DNA from 4 places in the Streptomyces sp. CRCS-T-1 genome. Region 1 is predicted to be linked to each of the others. Evidence: riboswitches for the same ligand, from Rfam matches in the RefSeq annotation. Region 1 holds a riboswitch; each other region holds the start of a gene.

Region 1 (4,017 bases):
TGGTCATTACTGGCAGGCCTCGCAGGACTCGGGGTTTTCCAGGGAGCAGGCGACCGCGTCGGGGTCGGCCGTCTGCTGGACGGGGATGGTCTTCTCAGGCTGTGCCTGGCCCTGCGCGGCGCGGGCGATGCGGGTCGCCGGGCGCGAGCGCAGGTAGTACGTCGTCTTCAGCCCGGCCTTCCAGGCGTACGCGTACATCGAGGAGAGCTTGCCGATGGTCGGCGTCTCCAAGAAGAGGTTCAGCGACTGGGACTGGTCCAGGAACGGTGTCCTGGCGGCCGCCATGTCGATCAGGCCGCGCTGCGGAACCTCCCACGCCGTGCGGTAGAGCGCCCGTACGTCCGCGGGGATCCAGGCGAACTCCTGCACCGAGCCGTTGGCCTCGCGCAGCGCCTCCCGGCTGCGGGCGTCCCACACGCCGAGCCGCTTCAGCTCGTCCACCAGGTAGGAGTTGACCTGGAGGAACTCGCCCGACAGCGTCTCACGCTTGAACAGGTTGGACACCTGCGGCTCGATGCACTCGTACACGCCCGCGATGGAGGCGATCGTGGCCGTGGGCGCGATGGCGAGGAGCAGGGAGTTGCGCATACCGGTCGCGGCGATGCGCTCGCGCAGGGCCGCCCAGCGCTCGGGCCAGGTCAGCTCCACGTCGTAGTGATCGGGGTGCAGCACACCCCGGGCCGTACGGGTCTTCTCCCAGGCCGGCAGCGGGCCGTTGCGCTCGGCCAGGTCGGCGGAGGCCTCGTAGGAGGCGAGCATGATGCGCTCGGCGATACGGGTGGACAGCGCCTTCGCCTCGGGCGAGTCGAAGGGCAGGCGCAGCTTGAAGAAGACGTCCTGCAGGCCCATGGCCCCGAGGCCGACCGGACGCCAGCGGGCGTTGGAGCGGCCCGCCTGCTCGGTCGGGTAGAAGTTGATGTCCACGACACGGTCGAGGAAGGTCACGGCCGTGCGGACGGTCTCGTCCAGCCGCTCCCAGTCGATGTCCCTGCGGGCCAGGTCGACGAAGGCGCCGAGGTTGACCGAGCCCAGGTTGCAGACCGCCGTCTCCCCGTCGTCGGTGACCTCCAGGATCTCCGTGCAGAGATTGGAGGAGTGGACGACGTGGCCCGGCTCGGCCGTCTGGTTGGCGGTGCGGTTGGCGGCGTCCTTGAAGGTCATCCAGCCGTTGCCGGTCTGCGCGAGGGCGCGCATCATGCGGCCGTACAGCTCACGGGCCGGCAGGGTCTTCTTCGCCAGGCCCTTCGCCTCGGCCGCCCGGTACGCGGCGTCGAACTCCTCGCCGAACAGGTCGACCAGCTCGGGCACGTCCGAGGGGGAGAACAGCGACCACTGCCCGTCGGCGTTGACCCGCCGCATGAACTCGTCCGGCACCCAGTGCGCGAGGTTCAGATTGTGCGTACGGCGGGCGTCCTCGCCGGTGTTGTCGCGCAGCTCCAGGAACTCCTCGATGTCGGAGTGCCAGGTCTCCAGGTACACCGCGGCGGCGCCCTTGCGGCGGCCGCCCTGGTTCACGGCGGCGACCGAGGCGTCGAGGGTCTTCAGGAACGGGACGATGCCGTTGGAGTGGCCGTTGGTGCCGCGGATCAGCGAACCGCGGGAACGGATACGGGAGTACGACAGCCCGATGCCGCCCGCGTGCTTCGACAGCCGCGCCACCTGGTGGTACCGGTCGTAGATCGAGTCCAGCTCGTCCTTGGGGGAGTCCAGGAGGTAGCAGGACGACATCTGGGGGTGCCGGGTGCCGGAGTTGAAGAGGGTGGGCGAGGAGGGGAGGTAGTCCAGGCGGCTCATGAGCCCGTAGAGCGCGGCGACCTCGTCGACGGACTGTGCCGTGTCGTCCTCGGCGAGACCGGCGGCGACGCGCAGCATGAAGTGCTGGGGCGTCTCGACGACCTTGCGGGTGATCGGGTGGCGCAGCAGGTAGCGGCTGTGCAGCGTCCGCAGGCCGAAGTAGCCGAAGCGGTCGTCGGCGGCCCGGTCGATCAGCGCGTCGAGCCGGGCGGCGTGCAGGAGCACGAACTCGGCGGTCCGGTCGGCGATCAGACCCTCGCGGTGGCCGACCGCGACGGACTCGGTGAAGGACGTGACACCCTGCGAGGCGGCCTCTTCACGGATGCCGATCGTCAGCAGACGGGCGGCCAGCCGGGAGTAGGCGGGGTCCTCGGAGATGAGGCCGGCGGCCGACTCCGTCGCGAGCTCGCGCAGCTCCGCCTCGTCCGCCCGCGCGGACCGGCCCCGCAACGCGGCGGCGGCGACCCGGCCGGGGTCGGCGTCGGGGAGGTCGGCGGTCAGCTCGGTCAGGGTCCGCAGCAGCGCGGCACCGGGACCGTCGTGCTCTTCTTCGGCAGCTGAGACCGGTTCGGCTGGCGCGATGGTCACGTGGGGCTCTCCCTCGCTCGGCAAGGGGCCTCGCGCAGGGCAGGGGGCAGCACACGAGCGCACACGGCGTCGCGTCCACCGGCCCATTCCACGAGGCCCGGACGTCAGGGCACCCCGGCCGGACGGCCGGGCGCGCTGTCGGCAGGTCCTCGGACTGAAGCCTGTGCGCCCCGCCTTGGGGGCGGATACGCATAAGTACACCGTTGCGGGACAGTTCCGGATTCGCACCGGATTCCCCTGCGGCGACAGCGAGCACGAGCATACATCTTGTGCTGGGTTCGGGTGGCACCCCCAGATGTTGTGTCGCATTGGTGTCAGAGCGTCAACTTCACGTGACAGCGGGCCGCCGTGAATCCTTCTCACGGCGGCCCGCTGCGGGCTGTGTGCGGTTGTTCGCGCTGTTCCCCGCGCCCCTAGTGGGCGCTGCCGGCGGTGGCGGGCGGGAGTTCCACCTGGACGCCCGGGTCGCCCGCGTCGGCCGTGTAGTCCTCCGGCTTGGTCTCGTCGATGCCGTCGGGGGCCTTGAGGGCCTTCAGGACGAAGGTGAGGACCACCGTCACCACCACGTTCAGGACGAACGCCGTGAGGCCGATGTAGCCGATCTCACCGATGCCGGGGATCTCCTTCGAGGAGCCGCCGAAGTGCTTCTGGGTCGGCGAGGCGACCCCGTACGCGGCGGCTGTGCCGTAGATCATGCCGACCGCCCAGCCCGCGAGCAGCGCCCAGCGGTGGAACCAGCGGGTGAACAGGCCGCCGACCAGGGCCGGGAAGGTCTGCAGGATCCAGATGCCGCCGAGCAGCTGGAAGTTGATGGCGACGGTCTTGTCCATGGTGAGGACGAAGGCCAGCGCGCCCACCTTCACCAGCAGGGAGACCAGCTTGGAGACCTTGGTCTCCTGCGCCGGTGTGGCGTCCGGCTTGATGAAGTCCTTGTAGATGTTGCGGGTGAAGAGGTTCGCGGCCGCGATGGACATGATGGCCGCCGGCACGAGCGCTCCGATGCCGATCGCCGCGAAGGCCACGCCCGCGAACCAGTCCGGGAACATCGTCTCGAACAGCTGCGGGATCGCCAGCTGCCCGTTCTGCACCTTGATGCCGGCCGCGATCGCCATGAAGCCGAGCAGCGCGAGCAGGCCCAGCATCAGCGAGTACAGGGGCAGGATCGTGGTGTTGCGGCGGATCACCTCACGGCTGCGCGAGGACAGCGTCGCCGTGATCGAGTGCGGGTACATGAACAGCGCGAGCGCCGAGCCGAGCGCCAGCGTGGCGTACGTCCACTGCCCCGCCTCCGGCGGCACCAGCGCACCGCGCGCCGCACCCGTCGCCGGGTTGGTCTGGCTGTACGCGTCGCCCGCCTTGGCGAAGATCTCGTCGAAGCCGCCCAGCTTGATCGGGATGTAGATGATCGCCACCGCGATGACGATGTAGATCAGGGTGTCCTTGACGAAGGCGATCAGCGCCGGGGCCCGCAGGCCCGACGAGTACGTGTAGGCGGCCAGCACACCGAACGCGATCAGCAGCGGCAGGTCCTTGATGAACCAGTTGGTGTCCTCGCCGCCCCCGACGCCCATCACGTCCAGCACGGCCTGGATGCCGACGAGCTGGAGCGCGATGTACGGCATGGTCGCGAGGATG
Region 2 (4,017 bases), 2.4 Mb from region 1:
TTGAGCGCGGCGGCGGCGATGGCGCTGCCCCCGCGACGGCCGCGCACGACCAGGTGCTCCAGACCCGACGGGTGCGCGGCCAGAGCGTCCTTGGACTCGGCGGCCCCGACGAAACCGACCGGGACACCGATGACGGCGGCCGGCCGGGGCGCGCCCTCGTCGATCATCTCCAGCAGCCGGAACAGGGCGGTGGGCGCGTTGCCGACGGCGACCACCGAGCCCTCCAGCCGGTCCCGCCACAGCTCCATCGCGGCGGCGCTGCGCGTCGTGCCGAGCTTCGCCGCCAGCTCCGGCACGGACGGGTCGGAGAGCGTGCACAGCACGTCGTTGTCGGCGGGCAGCCGCTTGCGCGTCACACCGCTGGCCACCATCTGCACATCGGTGAAGATGGGCGCCCCGGCCCGCAGCGCCTCGCGGGCGCGGGCGACGACGGCCGGGGAGTAGGCCAGGTCCCGTACGAGGTCGACCATCCCGCAGGCGTGGATCATCCGGACCGTGACCTGGCTGACATCGGCGGGCAGGGCCGCGAGGTCCGCCTCCGCGCGGATCGTGGCGAAGGACTGGCGGTAGATGGCCGGGCCGTCCTTCTCGTAGTCGTAGGTGGTCACGGTGCTCTTCTCGCTGCTCTCGGTCGTCGTGGTCGTCGTAGGGGTCATGAGGTGATCGCCGCCAGGGCGGTGGCGAGCCGGGCGGGGACGTCCATCGAGGCGGTCCGGGGTTCCTGGCCGCTCACCGCGGTGGAGAGCAGATAGCCGCCTCCCGGGGCGGCGACCACGTCGACGCGGTCGCCCCGGGGGTGCCCGCAGCGGCGTTCGCACCCGGACCAGTACAAGGGGAGGCCGCCCGGCTCGATCGTGTCGAGGGCCTCGGCCGCGTCGGCCCGTACGTCCGCCCGCGACTTGGCGCATCCGGGGCTGCCGATACAGGCACCGACACGGAGCCAGGGGTCACCTGGGCCGGTGACCAGGCCGGTGGCCGCGAGGCGGGCGAGGGATACGTCCGGGTCCGTCCCGTGTGTGGGAAGAACCACACCGCGCCACGGGGTGAGACGCAGCTCACCGGCGGCGACGCGGGTCAGTTCCCGCCACTGGTGTGCCGAGAGGCGTCCCAGAGGTACGTGCACGGAGAGCGCGGTGCCTAGGACTCCCGGGGGCGGTCCGGCCGTGCGGACGGTCTCCCGGTCCCGCCGCTCGTGACGGATGCCCTCGGCCCGCAGCCGTCGGCCGACCGCGTCGAGCAACTCGTCGCCGGAGAGGGACAGTTCATCAACGCGCCAGACGCGGTCCCCGCTCGTTCGCGCCGCCTCCAGGAAGGTTTCCGCGGCCGCCAGCGCGGCCCGGGCCGCTTCCTCGGCACCGACGCGCAGCGCTTGTCCGGCCGCTCCGAGCGTGAGTTCCGCGCCGCCGTCCGCCGTCGCCCGTACCGTCACATCGGCATCGAGTCCGGCCACGTCGCCGCGTCCGTCGTCGAGCGCGAACAGGAAACGTCCCGACAGGGCCCGCGCCGCCTCGCTCGCGCACAGCGCCGCGTCCAGGGCCGTCAGCCAGGGGCGTACGTCCAGAAAGCCCCGCCCGTCGAGACCGGACAGCGGCGAGGCCACGATGTTGCGCACCCGCTCGTGCCCGTGCGAGGGCAGCAGCCCGGCCGCGTCCAGCGACTCGGCCAGCTCCCCGGCGCATCCACCGGGCAGACCCCGCAGTTGCGCGTTGCCGCGCGAGGTCAGATGCAGGTCGCCGTCGCCCAGCCGCACCGCCACGTCCCCGAGCGTCTCCGCCTGCGCAACGGTCAGCACACCACCGGGAATCCGGACGCGAGCCAGCGCTCCGTCGTCCGCCGCGTGCAGCCGCAGCGTCCCCGGACAGGCGTCACCGCGGTCTCGTGGGACCGCTGTGGCCTGGGGCGATGAGCGCGGGGCAGCCGTGGACATGGCGGCGAGCATACCTACCATCACACCTGGTGTATGCCGTGCCCTCTTCCCCTGGCACTTACTATGATCGCGGCGGGTCATCCGGTCCGCCATCGCCACGACGGCGACAGGGGAGGAAGCCGGTGCGAGTCCGGCGCGGTCCCGCCACTGTGAGTCCGGCCCATGCGGCCGGACGAGTCAGGAACTCCCTTCCCCGAACGCTCGGCATCGCCCGAGCAGGGGAGACCCCATTTCGAACCACCCGGGGCGCGGACACCCCGAGGAAGGCCGACGCCGCATGATCCTGCTCCTGTCGACGTCCGACACCGATCTGCTGAGCGCCCGCGCGGCCGCGGGTCCGGTGCCCTACCGCTTCGCCAACCCCTCCCGTCTCGCCCTCGACGACCTCCCCGGCCTTCTCGACGGCGTCGACCTGGTCGTCGTACGTCTCCTCGGCGGCATCCGCGCCTGGCAGGACGGCCTCGACCTGCTGCTGGCCGACGGCCGCCCGGTCGTCGTCCTCACCGGCGAACAGGCTCCGGACGCCCAGCTCATGGAAGCCTCCACCGTCCCCGTCGGCATCGCCGCCGAGGCACACGCCTACCTCGCCCACGGTGGCCCGGCCAACCTGGAGCAGCTCGCCCGCTTCCTCTCCGACACGGTCCTGCTCACCGGCCACGGCTTCGAGTCGCCGGCGGCAGCACCCACCTGGGGCCCGCTGGAGCGCACGCCCCGCGCCGGCGCCGACGGTCCGACCGTCGCCGTGCTCTACTACCGGGCCCACCACATGAGCGGCAACACCGCCTTCGTCGCCGCCCTGTGCGACGCCGTCGAGGACGGGGGCGGCCGGGCCCTGCCCCTGTACGTCGCCTCCCTGCGCGCCCCCGAGCCCGAGCTGATCGAAGAGCTCCGCACCGCCGACGTGATCATCACCACGGTCCTTGCCGCGGGCGGCACCAAGCCCGCCCAGGCGTCGGCCGGCGGCGACGACGAGTCCTGGGACGCCGGAGCGCTCACCGAGCTGGACGTCCCGATCCTCCAGGCCCTGTGCCTCACCGGTTCGCGCGCCGCCTGGGAGGAGAACGACGAGGGCGTCTCCCCGCTCGACGCGGCCAGCCAGATCGCCGTCCCCGAGTTCGACGGCCGCCTCATCACCGTCCCGTTCTCGTTCAAGGAGATCGACGAGGACGGCCTCCCCGCCTACGTCGCCGACCCCGAGCGCGCCGCCCGCGTCGCCGGAATCGCCGTACGCCACGCCCGGCTCCGCCACATCCGTCCCGCCGACAAGCGCCTGGCGCTGGTCCTCTCCGCCTACCCGACCAAGCACTCCCGCATCGGCAACGCGGTCGGCCTCGACACCCCCGCCAGCGCGGTGGCCCTGCTGCGGCGCCTGCGCGAGGAGGGCTACGACTTCGGCACGGACGCCGAGGTGCCGGGCCTCGCCTCCGGCGACGGCGACGAGCTGATCCGCGCCCTGATCGAGGCGGGCGGCCATGACCAGGAGTGGCTCACCGAGGAGCAGCTGGCCCGCAACCCGGTGCGTATCCCGGCGGCCGACTACCGCCGCTGGTACGCCACGCTCCCCGAGGAGCTGCGCACGTCGGTGGAGGAGCACTGGGGTCCGGCGCCGGGCGAGATGTTCGTCGACCGCAGCCGCAACCCGGAGGGCGACATCGTCCTCGCGGCCCTCCGCTTCGGGAACCTGCTGATCCTCATCCAGCCCCCGCGCGGCTTCGGCGAGAACCCGATCGCGATCTACCACGACCCGGACCTCCCGCCGTCCCACCACTACCTGGCCGCCTACCGCTGGATCGCCGCCCGCGCCGAGGACGGCGGCTTCGGCGCCGACGCGATGATCCACCTCGGCAAGCACGGCAACCTGGAGTGGCTGCCCGGCAAGAACGCCGGCCTGTCCGCCGCCTGCGGCCCCGACGCCGCCCTCGGCGACCTGCCCCTGATCTACCCGTTCCTGGTCAACGACCCGGGCGAGGGCACCCAGGCCAAGCGCCGCGTCCACGCCACCCTCGTCGACCACCTCGTGCCGCCCATGGCCCGCGCCGACTCCTACGGCGACATCGCGCGCCTGGAGCAGCTCCTCGACGAGTACGCCC
Region 3 (4,017 bases), 3.4 Mb from region 1:
GCGCGAAGGTGAGGGCGACGACGACCGCGACGCCCATCTCGTACAGGGCGCCCGGGAGGGACTTGAGGAGGCGGGAGGGGTTGGCGAGGGCGTTCGCTGCGCCGACGCAGATGAGCAGGGTGGCCAGTCTCAGACCGTCGTACAGCGCGAAGGTGAGGGCCTCGGCCGTGACCTCGCCGCCGAGGCGGATGCCCTGCGCCCAGTCGGGGAGGGGCACCTCGGGGAGGGTGACGACGGTGTGCGTGCCGGGGATGGGGGAGCCGAGGACGATCGCGAAGAGAAGCCGGATGACCAGGACGGCGAGGGCGAGTTTGACGAAGGCGCCGTAGGAACGGGACCAGGGGGTCGGGGGGCGGCAGGTCGCCACGACGTAGGCGGAGACCGCGATGAGGAGGCACAGGAGCAGGGGGTTGGTGGTGCGGGTGGCCGCGGTGCCCAGGGAGAGGGACCACAGCCACCAGGCGCCCGGGTGCAGGGGCGCTCGGCGCGGGCGCCGGGGGCGTGCCGGGCCTTGGCCGATCCGGTCCATGCTGCTAAGCCTGGTCACGCCGCCGTACCTGCCAGATCGCCGCCGCGCCCAGGACCGCCACCACGCCGATGCCCGCCAGCAGGCCCAGGGACGGGCCGTCGTCGTCGGACGTGTTGCCGTCGGACGTGTCCTTCTTCGCCGCCGGTGTCGACTCCCGGGAACTCGCCACCTGCTCCCCGCAGCCCTTCTCCGGATAGCCCGAGATCGCGCACAGCAGGGCGTTCGTGTCGTAGCGCAGGGGCTTGGCGACACTCGCGAGGGCCTCCGCCGTGGTCGCGTCGGGGGAGACGCGGGCGCAGGCCGTCCGGGCGGGGGGCGGGGCCTCGCCCTGAGGGGCGTCCGCCTTGGTGCCGGGGTCGATGACGAGCGCCACGCGCTTCTTGCCGTCCTGCGCGGGGGTCTTCGCGCAGATGGTCGTGAAGTCGGCCGTGCCGCGCGGCCGGGCCGCCTCGGAGGAGTCCTCGCTCACCGCGAAGCGGAAGCCCTGGACGTCGCCGTCCGAGGGGCGGGCCATGGACGGGCCCTGGGTGGCGTAGACCCAGCGGTCGCCTTCGCGGTCCCAGAACGACCAGTACCGGTAACCGGCGGCCTGGGCCTGGCCCGCGCCCGCGATCAGCAGGAGCGAGGCCGCCAGGAGGAGGAGAGCGGCCCGGCGGATCACGACTGCTGCCTCTTCTTGCGGCCGGTGAAGAGGAAGCCGATGCCGATACCGGCGACGAGGCAGACCCCGACGTACCACCAGACGCCGAAGAAGCCCGACCCCGAGTCGTCCTTCTCGTCGGTCGCCGAGGCCTGGTCGGGGGCCTGCGGGGCCGGGCCCGTCGCGTTGAGCTGCTTCACCAGGTCCGTGCCGCCGAAGTCACGCGGGTTCACGCCCGTCGCGTGGGCGGCGAAGATCAGCTGGGCGTAGGCGGCGGGGCCGCCCTGCTCGGCCCAGTCGGCGGAGTTCTTCTCCAGCCACTGCACGGACTTCTCGGCCTGCGCGGTCTCGCCCTGCGCGGCGAGCGCCACGACCGCGTCGGCGGTGTTGCCGTGGTCGGGCTGGGGGTCCGCGCCGGCGAGGGCGGAGGTGAGGTGGTCGTCGTCCTTGGCGAGGGTCTGGGTGAGGTACGCGGCGCCGTTGTCGGCGGCCTGCCGCGGCGTGGAGGGGTCCGCGCACGTGGCGCCGGACTTCTTGCCCTCCTCCACGACCATGCCCTTGCCCAGGGCGCCGAGGACACCGGCCGCCGTGGCGTCCGCGTTGGCGGCCAGCTCGCCCTTCTTGTCCGGCTGGAACGCGAAGGCGCCGTCGTCGTCCCCGCCGCAGGGGAGGGCGAGCTTCAGCAGGGCGTCGTCGGGCGACTTGCCGCCCTTCTCGACCTGGTCCGGCTTCTCACCGGCGGCGGCGAGCGCGCCGATGATGACCGACGTGGAGTTGGTGTCGCTGGCGCCGCCGGGCGCGTAACCCCAGCCGCCGTCCTTGTTCTGTACGGACCTCAGCCAGCCGACGGCCTTGTCGGTGACGGCGTCCTGCCCGCCGAGCGCGGCGAGCGCCTGGACGGCGGCGGCCGTGGCGTTGGTGTCGAGCATGGTCTTGGCGTCGCACGCGGCGGCCGGGTCGGGACGGTACGCGGCGAACCCGCCGTCCGCGCACTGCTGCCCGACCAGCCACTCGACGGACTTGGCGGCCGGCTTCTCACCCACCGTGTCCTGGGCCAGCAGGGCGAGCGACTGGCGCCAGACGCCGTCGAACTTGGGGTCCTTGTCGCCGTACAGGGCGGAGGGGAGCGACGGGGACGGACTCGGCGACGGTGCGGCGGCGGCCGGCGTGGCGGCGCCGATCACGGTGACGGCGGCCAGGACCGCGGCGCTGCGGCGGACGTTCATGATCGGCGGGTGCCTCTCCCTGTGAGGGAGCCGGGCAGCACGGGACACCCCGGCGGCTCGGCTCCGTATACCTCGACGGTGCCGTGCACCGGCAGGCGCCGGGCACGTGAGCCGGTCACGATCCGTACGGGGCGATCCGGCTTCCGCCTGGCAGGGCGGTCCACGGTTGCGGGTCAGCGCCGGAATTGCACCGGCTTCTCCCTGTACGGGTGATGACGACCCGCCCACTGTACCCGGAAGTAGCAAAACGGCCGAGAGTACCTTCCTCCCGTGCCGACAACACCACCTGGACGCCTCCTGGACTCGGGTCGCCGCCCGGATGTGCGGTGAGGTCGAACTGCTGCACCACGCCGAGGAGTTGATCCTGTCCGTGAGGCAAAACGGGTTAACGTGAAGCTCCACGACCACACGCAGGAGCGTCCATGACTGATCAGGTGGAGAACTCCGAGCAGGAGCCGCTCTCCAAGATCGATACCTCGGTTCCGCACTCGGCGCGGATCTGGAACTACTGGCTGGGCGGGAAGGACAACTACGAAGTCGACCGTGTGGCCGGTGACGCGTTCCGTGAGATCTTCCCCGGGATCGAGACCGGGGCCCGCGCCGCCCGCTACTTCCTCGCCCGCGCCGTCCGCCATCTCGCCGCCGAAGAGGGCATCCGTCAGTTCCTGGACATCGGCACCGGGCTGCCCAACGTGGACAACACCCACCAGATCGCCCAGCGGGTGGCCCCGGAGAGCCGGATCGTCTACGTCGACAACGACCCGCTGGTCCTGGCACACGCCCGCGCGCTGCTCACCAGCACACCGGAAGGCGTCACCAACTACGTCGACGCCGACCTGCGCAAGCCGAGCACGATCGTCCGGGAAGCCGGGAAGACCCTGGACTTCGACCAGCCCGTCGCGCTCATGCTGATGGGCATCCTCGGCCATATCGAGGACCACGACGAGGCCCGCGAGATCGTGCGGCAGCTGGTCGACGCGCTGCCGCCCGGCAGCTACCTCGTCCAGTACGACTCCACCGACACCAGCGAGGACTACCTCCGGGCCATCGGGCAGTACAACGACGGCGGCTCGATCCCGTACATCCTGCGCAGCCCCGAGCAGATCGCCCGCTACTTCGACGGTCTGGAGCTGCTGGAGCCGGGCGTCACGTCCTGCTCGCGCTGGCGTCCCGACGCCGAGGCCCTGGGCCTGCCCGCGGAGGTGCACCAGTACGGCGGTGTCGCCCTCAAGCGCTGAACTCAGGTCTCCTGAAGTATGCGGTGCAGGATGGTCGGAGTCTCGTCCGGCGACTCGGCTTCGACCACCAACCGGTTCATGGCGTCCCAGTAGCGCTCGATGTCGGCCGGCCGGTCGGGATAGAGCGCGGTGGTGAGCTGCTCCAGGTAGACCACGTCGGGCAACTGGCCCCCGGGCAGCCGCAGAATGGTGACCGGACCGCCCTCCGCGGCATGCCCGCCGGAGCGGAACGGCAGGATCTGCACGGTGACCTGCGGCAGCCGGCACACCTCGATGAGATGCCTGAGCTGAGCGCGCATCACCTCCGCCCCGCCCACCGGACGCCGCAGCGCCGCCTCGTCGATCACCGCCCAGAGCCGGGCCGTGCCCGGCTGCCGGTGCAGG
Region 4 (4,017 bases), 2.1 Mb from region 1:
GGCCCAGCGCAGGGCGAGATCGACGTCATGGGTGGCCATCACCACCGTGGTGCCGCTCGCACGCAGCCCGTCGAGCGTGGCCAGGAGCCGTTCCTGGCCGTCGGGGTCGAGTCCGGCCGTCGGCTCGTCGAGGATGAGCACCCGGGGCCGCATGGCGACCGCGCCCGCGATGGCGGTCCGCTTGCGCTGCCCGTAGGAGAGCAGATGGGTGGGCCGGTCGGCCAGGGCCCCGATGTCCAGGGCGGCGAGCGACTCCGCCACCCGCGCCCGTACCTCGGTGTCGGACAGCCCGAGGTTCAGCGGCCCGAACGACACGTCCTGCTCGACGGACGCCGCGAAGAGCTGGTCGTCCGGGTCCTGCACCACGAGCTGGACGGTCGTGCGCAGCCGGGTCAGGCCCTTGCGGTCGTACGTCACCGGCTGCCCGTCGACCGTCAACCGCCCCTCGTGCGGCCGCAGCCCGCCGCTGAGCAGCCGCATCAGCGTGGTCTTGCCGCTGCCGTTGCGGCCGAGCAGCGCCAGCGCCCGCCCCTCCCGGATGTCGAAGTCGAGGCCGCTGAGCACGGCCGGGCCGTCCTCGTAGGCGAAGGACGCGCCCCGCAGGGCGACGAGGGCGGGCTCGCTCATGTCAGCGGCCTTTCCAGTACGAGGGTGAGGACGGCCAGCGTCGCGAGGAGCGCGCAACTGGCGACCGTGAAGCGGACGGAGACACGGGCCTCGGGCACCAGGACCCGCAGGGTTCCGTCGTAGCCGCGCCCGGCGAGACCGGCCTGGAGGCGGGCCGCCCGGTCGAAGGCCCGGACGAACGCGGTGGCGCCGAGTCCGCCCAGCGAACGCCAGGTGGCGGCCCGTGTGGTGTGCCCGAGCCGGGCGGCCTGCGCGTCGCGGATCCGGCGCACGGAGTCCAGCAGCAGAAAGCTCATGCGGTACGTCACGAGCGCGACATCGACGACCGGCGCCGGGACGCCCGCCCGGACCAGGCGCGGCAGCAGGTCGGACATCGGTGTGGTGAAGGCGAACAGCAGCACCCCGAGGGAGGCCGCCGAGGTGCGCAGCAGCAACTCCCCGGCCCGCAGGGGCCCGTCGTCCGCGAGGGAGACGAAGCTCCCCGGCCCGCCGACCTGGACGAGCAGCGTGAGGGCGCCGGTCACACAGAAGCCCAGCGGCACCCGGTAGGCCCGCCAGAGCCGGCGGCCGGGCACACCGGCCGGCCCCAGCAGCAGGGACACGGCCGTCACCAGCACCAGGGCCGCTCCCGGCCAGGGCGGCAGCGAGATGGCCAACACGGTGAGGCCGAGACCGAGCACGGCCTTGTCCACGGGATGGCGGCGGCGCCAGCGACTGCTGTGCGCCGCCGCGTCGATCGGCAGCACGCGGCTCAGGCCCCTTCGGCCCCGGACCCCTCGGTGACGCCCGTGGTCTCCTCGGTGTCCTGCCGCGCCCGCTCCTCGCCCTGGCGGCGGCCGCGCCGCAGGCCGAAGTAGTAGGCGAGCACGCCCGCGCCGATCGCCGCCTGCAGGGCGAACAGCGCCGACTCGATCTCACCCGACGGCGGCTCGTACAGCGGCGAGAACCAGGGCTTGTAGTCCGGGTCGATCTCGGTGATCGCCGTCTCCGCCTGGGCGTCGGCGCCCGCGAACGGCTCCTCCTTGTGGTCGCCGAGGCCGAGGGCGAGCGGCAGGACCGCGAGCAGGGCCACGGCGAGCAGCAGCAGGCCGTTGATCTTCGTGTTCCGGTTCATCACGCCACCGCCTCGGACTCGGCCGCCGTCTTCTTCTCCTTGCGCCCGCCGGTCACCAGCACACCCAGCCGGGTCAGTTCACCCTTGCTGGACTGCACCAGCAGCCGCATCACGAGCACCGTCAGCAGGCCCTCGCTCACCGCGAGCGGGATCTGGGTGACGGCGAAGATGGTGCCGAACTTGCCGAGCGCGCCCACGAACCCGCTGCCCGGGTCGGGGAAGGCGAGCGCCAGCTGCACGCTGGTGACGCAGTAGGTGGACAGGTCGGCGAAGAACGCCCCGAAGAAGACCGCGACCATCAGCGGCACGTCGTAGCGCCGCAGCAGCTTGTACACGGCGTATCCGGCCCAGGGCCCGACGATCGCCATGGAGAAGACGTTGGCGCCGAGCGTGGTCAGACCGCCGTGGGCGAGCAGCAGCGCCTGGAAGAGCAGGGTGATGGTGCCCAGCACCGCCATGATGGGTGGCCGGAACAGGATGGCTCCCAGGCCCGTTCCGGTGGGGTGGGAGCAACTGCCGGTGACCGACGGCAGTTTCAGAGCGGACAGGACGAACGTGAAGGCACCGGAGGCACCCAGGAGCAGGGTGCTCTCGGGGTGCTCACGCACCTCACGGGTGAGCGACCGGACTCCGTGGACGACGAACGGCGCCGACGCGGCGCCCCAGGCGACCGCGTGTGCCGGCGGCAGAAAACCCTCGGCTATGTGCATGGCTCAGCAGACCCTCTCCAGCACCTCGTGGATGGTTGACGCGCCTTGGCCGGTCTCCTGGCTGACGGGTACCACCGCCCGTACTCCGCCTTCCCGGGTCGCAAGGACCCAGTGGCTGCCTGTTAGGGCCGGAGCCGGACTTCCCGATTCACAGTGGCGAGGGCCGCACCGGCATCACACCGGCTTTCCCGTTCACCAAGGCGTGGTGACAGTAATGCCGAGATAAGGACGATGACAAGCCACCCGAGGGGGCGCGCGAGGGGGCGTCCGCTCGCACACCGGCGCAGGGCCGCTCAGTCGTCGCCCCCGTCGTCATCGTCGTCGCCGTCTTCCCAGGTCCGACGGGGCTTCTCCTGCCGGGGTTTGTCCGCCTTTCGCGATGCGTCGGCCGTCTCCTGGGCCGGTGTCGTGGGGCTGGGCGTCGCTTCGACGGGGGTCGGGGGAGCGGGTGCGCTGGTGGACGGGGTGATATCGGCCACTGTGCCGGCGGCCGGAACGGTGGCGTCCGGAGCCGTGTCCGCCGCCGGAGCGGAAGAGAGCGGCGAGGCGGAGCCGGCGGACGGCGTGGCGACGGGACTGCTCGCGGAGGGCGACGCGTCGGGCTCCGTGCCCTCCGTCGCGGTGTCGTCGGGCGAGAACCACAGCATGCCGGCGAGCATCGCGGCGGCGAAGAGCGCCGCCGCGGCGACCGTCGCCGCCGCTTTGCGCCGGTTGTCGGGGGCGGCCCGGGGCGCGGCGCGGCGCGCACGGCCGGCCTGGGGTGTGCGCCCGGTGCGCAGCCCAGGGGCGCCGGGCAGCGCGTAGGTGGCCGGGTTGCGGGTCTCGGCGGCCGGGTACGGCCTCGGCGCGGCGGACGTCACCGGGGGCGCGGCCTCCGGCAGCGGCTCGGGCAGTCCCCGCCAGGCACCGCCGCCGAACCACTCGGCGGTCCGCTGGGCGGTGGGCCGGTCCTCGGGCTGCTTGGCGAGCAGGCCGAGCAGATAGTTCTCGAAGGCCGGCGGGAGCCCGGCGACACCGAGCTCACGGGGCGGTACGGGCGCGGAATCGAGGTGCTGGTGGAGGAGCGCGACGGCGGTGTCCGCCTGGAACGGTGGCCGGCCGCTGAGGAGTTGGTAGAGCAGACACCCCAGGGAGTACATGTCGGAGGCGGGTCCGGCGGGCTGGCCCAGGGCGCGTTCGGGCGCGAGATAGAGGCCGGTGCCGACGATCTGGCCGGTGGCGGTGAGCGCGGCGCCGGGGTCGTCGAGGAAGCGGGCGATGCCGAAGTCGCCGATCTTCAGCGTGCCGTGGGCGTCCAGCAGCAGGTTGGCGGGCTTGATGTCACGGTGGACGATGCCCTGCGCGTGGGCGGCGGCGAGCCCCGCGGCGGCCTGCGCGGCGAGATCGGCCACCCGCTCGGCCGGCAGCGCCCCGGAGGCGGCCAGCACCCCGGCGAGGCTGTCGCCCTCGACCAGTTCCATCACCAGGTACAGCCGGTTGTCGTACTCGCCGAAGTCCAGGACACCGACCAGATGGGGGTGGTTGAGGCGCCCGGCGGTCTGTGCCTCCAGACGGAACCGGGAAGCC

What was found. A riboswitch is a leader RNA that binds a small molecule or an ion and turns the genes downstream of it on or off. The one in region 1 is predicted to bind cobalamin.
Region 2: it holds a riboswitch for cobalamin, as region 1 does, so the genes downstream of both, cobN (cobaltochelatase subunit CobN) here and NNW99_RS11495 (ribonucleoside-diphosphate reductase subunit alpha) in region 1, are expected to answer to the same signal.
Region 3: it holds a riboswitch for cobalamin, as region 1 does, so the genes downstream of both, NNW99_RS27130 (prenyltransferase/squalene oxidase repeat-containing protein) here and NNW99_RS11495 (ribonucleoside-diphosphate reductase subunit alpha) in region 1, are expected to answer to the same signal.
Region 4: it holds a riboswitch for cobalamin, as region 1 does, so the genes downstream of both, NNW99_RS02340 (energy-coupling factor ABC transporter permease) here and NNW99_RS11495 (ribonucleoside-diphosphate reductase subunit alpha) in region 1, are expected to answer to the same signal.

Annotation. Positions count from the first base shown of each region.
Region 1 is NZ_CP101651.1:2,622,168-2,626,184, reverse strand. It holds gene NNW99_RS11500 (ribonucleotide-diphosphate reductase subunit beta) at 1-7, opposite strand, end outside; gene NNW99_RS11495 (ribonucleoside-diphosphate reductase subunit alpha) at 7-2,382, opposite strand; cobalamin riboswitch at 2,505-2,661, opposite strand; gene mctP (monocarboxylate uptake permease MctP) at 2,796-4,017, opposite strand, start outside.
Region 2 is NZ_CP101651.1:191,911-195,927, reverse strand. It holds gene NNW99_RS00840 (precorrin-8X methylmutase) at 1-656, opposite strand, end outside; gene cobG (precorrin-3B synthase) at 653-1,939, opposite strand; cobalamin riboswitch at 1,984-2,135, shown strand; gene cobN (cobaltochelatase subunit CobN) at 2,205-4,017, shown strand, end outside.
Region 3 is NZ_CP101651.1:5,988,350-5,992,366, forward strand. It holds gene NNW99_RS27120 (energy-coupling factor transporter transmembrane component T) at 1-529, opposite strand, end outside; gene NNW99_RS27125 (SCO2322 family protein) at 534-1,190, opposite strand; gene NNW99_RS27130 (prenyltransferase/squalene oxidase repeat-containing protein) at 1,187-2,395, opposite strand; cobalamin riboswitch at 2,507-2,639, opposite strand; gene NNW99_RS27135 (SAM-dependent methyltransferase) at 2,818-3,633, shown strand; gene NNW99_RS27140 (helix-turn-helix transcriptional regulator) at 3,636-4,017, opposite strand, start outside.
Region 4 is NZ_CP101651.1:520,885-524,901, reverse strand. It holds gene NNW99_RS02355 (energy-coupling factor ABC transporter ATP-binding protein) at 1-627, opposite strand, end outside; gene cbiQ (cobalt ECF transporter T component CbiQ) at 624-1,373, opposite strand; gene NNW99_RS02345 (energy-coupling factor ABC transporter substrate-binding protein) at 1,379-1,741, opposite strand; gene NNW99_RS02340 (energy-coupling factor ABC transporter permease) at 1,741-2,451, opposite strand; cobalamin riboswitch at 2,481-2,688, opposite strand; gene NNW99_RS02335 (protein kinase) at 2,745-4,017, opposite strand, start outside.